DNA from 2 places in the Franconibacter daqui genome. Region 2 is predicted to be linked to the other one. Evidence: predicted binding sites of a transcription regulator. Region 2 holds the regulator's gene; the other holds the start of a gene.
What was found. Region 2 encodes ArgR, which controls arginine synthesis, uptake and breakdown. Its sites were predicted from a motif close to ANTGAATAAAAATACANT; they were not measured.

Region 1: the regulator ArgR is predicted to act here: its motif matches at 1,736-1,753, upstream of argC (N-acetyl-gamma-glutamyl-phosphate reductase).

What each region holds. Positions count from the first base shown of each region.
Region 1 is NZ_BMKJ01000007.1:12,929-16,343, forward strand. It holds gene argB (acetylglutamate kinase) at 1-598, opposite strand, end outside; gene argC (N-acetyl-gamma-glutamyl-phosphate reductase) at 615-1,619, opposite strand; gene argE (acetylornithine deacetylase) at 1,800-2,951, shown strand; gene ppc (phosphoenolpyruvate carboxylase) at 3,296-3,415, shown strand, end outside.
Region 2 is NZ_BMKJ01000002.1:49,943-53,357, reverse strand. It holds gene mdh (malate dehydrogenase) at 1-822, opposite strand, end outside; gene argR (transcriptional regulator ArgR) at 1,260-1,730, shown strand; gene yhcN (peroxide/acid stress response protein YhcN) at 2,095-2,358, shown strand; gene yhcN (peroxide/acid stress response protein YhcN) at 2,475-2,741, shown strand; gene IEX01_RS09535 (barstar family protein) at 2,804-3,082, opposite strand; gene IEX01_RS09530 (NAD-dependent succinate-semialdehyde dehydrogenase) at 3,128-3,415, opposite strand, start outside.

The DNA.
Region 1 (3,415 bases), on a different contig from region 2:
TGGCGGCGGTCATCTCGGCGATGCGCTGGCCTTTGCCGTCCAGGATGCCGCTCACGTCGGAGAGCAGGATCAAATCCGCGCCAAGGGTCGCCGCCAGCGCTGTCGCCGCCTGGTCGGCGTTGACGTTCATCAGCTCGCCCGTTTCCGTCACGCCGATGGAGCTCACCACCGGCAGGAAGCCTGCGTCGAGCAGCGTATTAATCAGCTTCGGCGAACCCGGCTGCGCCTGGCCCACATGGCCCAGCGACTCATCAAGCTGCGTCACGTTGACGCTGTCGCCATCGCCGAGATAAAGGCCGACGGCGGGAATAGCATGTTTTTTCGACCAGGCGAGCAGCGTTTTGTTGGCGGAGCCCGCCAGCGCGCCGGTGATAATGTCTATCTGGTCAGCAGGCGTAACGCGCAGGCCATCTTTTTTCTGCACCGGCAGGTTGAGCTTTTTCATCAGCTCATCCACCACGCAGCCGCCGCCGTGAACGATGACCAGCGGACGCTGGTGGGACTCGCGGTAGTTCACCAGCGCGGTGAACAGACGCTCCAGCGCCTCTTCGCTGTCCAGCAACACGCCACCTAATTTAATAATTAACGGGTTCATCATCTCACCTGACTGTCGGTTAAATAAGAGACTGCGTTTCAGTAAAACCAAAGCGAATATTCGCGCACTGCATCGCCTGCGCCGACGCCCCTTTCAGGAGGTTGTCTTCGGTCGCCACCACGATGAGGTGCTCACCCTGCATGGCGAAGCCGATATCGCAGAACGGCAGGCCCACCACATTTTTCAGCGCCGGCACCCCTTTCTCATACAGGCGCACCAGCGGTTTATCGGCATACGCCTGCTGGAACGCCTCCGTCACCTGCGCCTGGGTAACACCCGGCTTCAGGCGGCAGGTAATGGTTTCCAGAATGCCGCGCGGGAAGTTGCCGAGGTGCGGCGTAAAAATCACCTCTGTCCCCAGATGGGTAGCGATTTCCGGCTGATGACGATGGTTGAACATGCCGTACGGCTGCAGGCTCACTTCGCAGAAGCTGTTAGACATCGCCGCCTTGCGCCCTGCCCCACTCACGCCGCTGGTGGCGTTGATAACCGGCCACTGGCTGAGATCAAGCAGGCCGTTGTCGATAAGCGGTTTTAAGGAGAGCTGCGCCGCCGTCGGGTAGCAGCCCGGCACGGCAACCAGCTTCGCCTCTTTCAGCTTCTCCACGTTCCACTCGGCAAGGCCGTAAACCGCCTGCTCCAGCAGATCCGGATGCTGATGGGTGAAGCCATAAAATTTGTCGTAGAAGGCCGCGTCGTTAACGCGAAACGCGCCGGAGAGATCGAACACCACGCAGCCCGCTTCCAGAAACTGCGGCGCTAAATCGTGGCTCACCTCGTGGGCGGTGGCGAGAAACACCACGTCCAGGTCCCTGGTAAACTCGCTGATGTCGGACATCGGCTGCAGCGGCAAATCGAGAATGCCCTTCAGCTGCGGATGCAAATCGGAGAGCAATTTTCCTGCATCATTGCTTTGCGCTGAGACCGTCAAAGCGGTTATGTTCATATGCGGATGGCGATTCACGTAGGTCGCAAGCTCTGCGCCGGCATAACCGCTGGCGCCAACAATCAGCGTGTTCAACATCGGGGCTGTTTACCTTCTTACCGTCATTTGCTTAAGGCGTTGGCCGCAGGCCTTAGCCGTGTTCGCGAGCGTGGTTCGCATGACCGGAACCCTGCAGTTCCCTCACGCTCAACGTTAATGTATTTTTATTCACTAATATTGCATGAATATTGATACTATCCGACCTAAGGTATGTCAACAGTGAAAACGAAATTACCGCCATTTATCGAGATTTACCGTGCGTTGATCGCCACGCCGTCCATCAGCGCCACCGACGCTGCGCTGGATCAGAGCAATGAGTCTTTAATCAATCTGCTGGCGGGATGGTTTCGCGAACTGGGGTTCAATGTGGAAGTGCAGCCGGTGCCCGGCACGCGCAACAAGTTCAACCTGCTCGCCAGCACCGGAAACGGCGCGGGCGGCCTGTTGCTGGCGGGCCATACCGATACGGTGCCGTTCGATGACGGGCGCTGGACGCGCGACCCGTTTACCCTCACCGAACATGACAATAAGCTTTACGGTCTCGGCACCGCCGACATGAAAGGTTTCTTCGCGTTCATCCTGGATGCGCTGCGGGATGTGGACGTGACGCAGCTGAAAAAGCCGCTCTATATTCTGGCGACCGCCGATGAAGAGACCACCATGGCGGGCGCACGCTATTTCTCTGAAACCACCGCGCTTCGCCCCGACTGCGCCATCATCGGCGAACCCACGTCGCTGCAGCCGGTGCGCGCGCATAAAGGCCATATTTCCAGCGCTATTCGCGTGCTGGGCCAGTCGGGCCACTCCAGCGACCCGGCGCGCGGCGTGAACGCCATTGAGCTGATGCATGAAGCCATTACGCACATCATGGCGCTGCGCGACAACCTGAAAGCGCGCTATCACTACGACGCCTTCACCGTGCCTTATCCGACGCTTAACCTCGGCCACATTCACGGCGGCGACGCGGCTAACCGCATCTGCGCCTGTTGCGAACTGCATATGGATATCCGCCCGCTGCCGGGCATGACGCTGGACGACTTAAACGGCCTGCTGAACGACGCGCTTGAGCCGGTGAGCCTGCGCTGGCCGGGACGCATCAACGTGGCTGAGCTGCACCCGCCGATCCCGGGCTACGAATGCCCGCCGGATCATCAGCTGGTGCAGGTGGTGGAAAAGCTGCTCGGCGCGCAAACCGACGTGGTGAACTACTGCACCGAAGCGCCGTTTATCCAGACGCTCTGCCCTACGCTGGTGCTCGGCCCAGGCTCCATTAACCAGGCGCATCAGCCGGATGAGTTTCTGGAAACGCGCTTTATCAAGCCGACTCGCGAATTAATTACGCAGGTTGTGCATCATTTTTGCTGGCATTAAAAGTTGTGCATAAGGGGGCGATCGCCCCCTTTTTATTCTGCCGATCGGGCAAATTCCATAAGAAACGCTTATTAGCCATCTGGTGAATTAAATTTCGTAAATTGCGGAGATCTGCTCGTCAGCTGAAGCGATTTCGCAGCAATTGACGAACGGGGTTTGGCGTGGCTTTATAAAAGACAACGAAGAGGCTTAGTCCGAAAGATTTCGAGTCGCAGCAAGGCGGCAAGCGAGCGTATCCCAGGGAGCTTACTTAAGTAAGTGACCCGGGTGGGCGAGAGCAGCCAACGCCGCTGTGGCTTGAAAGATGCAGGACTTTTACAGGTGAGATGGGGTGTCTGGGGTAAATGAACGAACAATATTCCGCTTTGCGAAGTAACGTCAGTATGCTCGGCAAGTTGCTTGGGGATACCATCAAGGGTGCGCTGGGAGAGAACATCCTGGACCGGGTGGAAACCATCCGCAAA
Region 2 (3,415 bases):
ACCGTTTTTACCCAGCAGCAGCGGCTGAGAGAAGAAGCGAGCGTATTCGCCGTCGCCTTCCACATAAGCGCACTCGACTACGCCCTGCTCGCCCTGCAATGCGCGCACCAGGGAAAGCCCAAAGCGCGCCGCCGCCTGGCCCATAGAGAGGGTTGCAGAACCCCCGCCCGCTTTCGCTTCCACCACTTCGGTGCCCGCGTTCTGGATACGTTTGGTCAGGTCGGCCACTTCCTGCTCGGAGAAGCTAACGCCTGGGATCTGCGACAGCAGCGGCAGAATGGTCACGCCAGAGTGACCGCCGATAACCGGTACGTCGATCTCGGTCGGCTGCTTGCCTTTTAACTCCGCCACAAAGGTATTGGAGCGAATGATATCCAGCGTGGTCACGCCGAACAGTTTGTTCTTGTCGTACACGCCCGCTTTTTTCAGCACTTCCGCAGCAATCGCCACGGTGGTGTTAACCGGGTTGGTGATGATGCCGATACAGGCTTTCGGGCAGGTCGTCGCGATCTGCTGAACCAGGTTTTTCACGATGCCGGCGTTCACGTTAAAGAGATCGGAACGGTCCATGCCCGGCTTACGCGCCACGCCTGCGGAGATCAGCACCACGTCTGCGCCTTCCAGCGCCGGGGTAGCGTCTTCGCCGGAGAAGCCTTTGATTTTTACGTCGGTAGGGATATGACTCAGGTCAACCGCTACCCCTGGGGTAACCGGTGCGATGTCATACAGAGAGAGTTCTGAACCTGAAGGCAGTTGGGTCTTGAGTAGAAGGGCAAGCGCCTGGCCAATACCACCTGCCGCGCCGAGGACTGCAACTTTCATCCTAAACTCCTTATTATGGTGAGCTAAAGTGTGCCGTTACTCCATTGGTGGCGACCATAATCATTCAGAGCTGAAATGAGTACAATCTTCTGGCCTTCAGTTTGCGACTCCTGACGCGCTTTACTGAAAGCGATGCGGCGGCTTTACCGGTGCACGGAGACTATCGGGCTCGCCGGGTCACTACCGGAGCAACATATCAACAGGCGGTTACATTACACCCTCTCGCGACAGCAAAACAACATCATTTTGATAACAATTGTTTTACTTTATCGCTTATTTTCGAGTCGTGACGCAGGCATGTTCCTTGATAACAAAATTTGATAAAATCCGCCGCTTTCATAACATTATTTCAGCCCCGCTCACGGCAGATAATTTGCATAAAAATTCAATTTTATGCATAATAATGTTGTTCTTATTGGCCTGACCACGGGTGACGTATGCGCAGCTCCGCAAAACAAGAAGAGTTAGTTAAAGCGTTTAAAGCATTACTCAAAGAAGAAAAATTCAGTTCGCAGGGTGAGATTGTCCAGGCGCTGCAGGACGAAGGCTTTGAGAATATCAACCAGTCAAAAGTCTCCCGCATGCTGACCAAGTTTGGCGCCGTGCGCACCCGCAACGCCAAAATGGAGATGGTTTACTGCCTGCCGGTTGAGCTTGGCGTACCGACCACGTCCAGCCCGCTTAAAAACCTGGTGCTGGATATCGACTATAACGACGCCGTAGTCGTCATTCACACAAGCCCAGGCGCGGCGCAGCTGATTGCTCGCCTGCTGGATTCCCTCGGCAAAGCGGAAGGCATCCTCGGCACCATCGCAGGGGACGATACTATCTTCACTACGCCCGCGCGCGGCTTCACGGTCAAAGAGCTTTACGAAGCCATCCTGGTGCTTTTCGAACAGGAACTCTGATGCCCCGCTCCCGCTATATCGTAGCGGGAGCGTTGTTCCCTTCTTTTACCTTCTTCTGCCATCTCCCGCTTAACCAGTCGCTTCGTCTGCTGAAAACCATTCACCCAGTGTATTAGAAAAAGAAAACCGCACAAATTGCAAAAATAAAATATCTTATTGATTCATAAGAAATAATAAAAAATATTGGCTAAATTTTAACCATTTTTATAACGTTCGGTAATAAATAAACATCACTCCAGACTCAAAGTTTCATAGGAAACCATTAGCCTGTTATTAATTTTTTGGGTGACTAGTGTATACTTGTTTTTGTGATGAGGGTCACGGAACAGTGACCAGTAATAATAAATACGACGAGGTAAACAATATGAACATTAAATCTACCGTAGCAGCCGCAACCGTTCTTTCTGTGCTTTCTTTCGGTGCTTTCGCAGCATCTTCCATCAATGCCGACCAGGCGCAAAACCGCCAGGCTATCGGTACTGTCACCGTTGACGCGGTAGGCAGCGTCCCGATGGATATGCGTGAAATGCTGGATCAGAAAGCGCAGGAAAAAGGCGCGTCTTCTTATCGCATCATCGAAGCGCGTACCGGCGACCACTGGCACGCTACCGCTGAGCTCTACAAATAAACAACGCGTTAAAAGTAAAAGTTCTGAATAGCCATAAACGCACGCAACGGCCTCAAGCAGAAAAATAGCGTTTCAACCCTTCCGGCCGTTGGGTGCTTTGACGAGGAGTTAAGACAATGAAAACCCCATTTACCATCGCAGCCCTGGGCCTGGCCTCAATTATCTCTTTTGGCGCCAGCGCCGCAGTACAACAAGTCAACACCCAGCAGGCGCAAAACCTCCAGCCGATGGGCAGCGTTTCTGTCACTCAGGTAACGGGCGCGCCAATGGATATTCGCCAGCAGCTGGCGGAAAAAGCGGAAAAAGAAGGCGCCAGCAGCTATCGCATCACTGAACTGACTCAGGGTGACCACTGGCACGCCACCGCTGAACTGTATAAGTAACCCTCGTCGTCTTGTCTGACGACTTGCCCCTGTTTTCGCAGGGGCCTTTTTAAGTGCCTGTCCTATGTTGAATGACGTACATTGAAGCGGAGCTGACCTTCCAGCTCCTCTTCTGCTTCGTCAAAAAGCAAAATCAGCGCCCCATAACGCCGACGCTGCTCCTCTCCCAGATGCACAAACTCTATCTCCAGCGGTAGCGGCAATCCCCCTTCAGTTACCACCTCCCATAGCGCATCCAGATCGTTTACCTGATTTTTGGCCAGACCAAAGGTGCGGGAAAACTCCCGGTAAAAATCCGCCTGATCGGTAATTTCATCGAAATCGAAGGTGTAGATTTTCATGCTGCGTCACCGGTCTATGGAGCGGCCCGCAGGCCGCCCTCTGTTTCAGAGTCCGCCCAGATGCAGGGTTTTCACTTCCATAAACTCTTCCAGCCCCAGCACCGACCCTTCGCGTCCCAGACCTGACTCTTTTACTCCGCCAAACGGCCCCAGTTCCGTTGATACCGCACATTCGTTAATGCCAATCATGCCGCTCTCAATCTGCTGGGAAACGCGGAAAACGCGTTGCAGGTTTTGCGTGTAGAAGTAAGCCGCAAGGCCATAAGGGGTATTGTTGGCGCGCTGAATCACCTCCTCTTCCGTTTTAAAACGGAAGCAGGCCGCCAGCGGGCC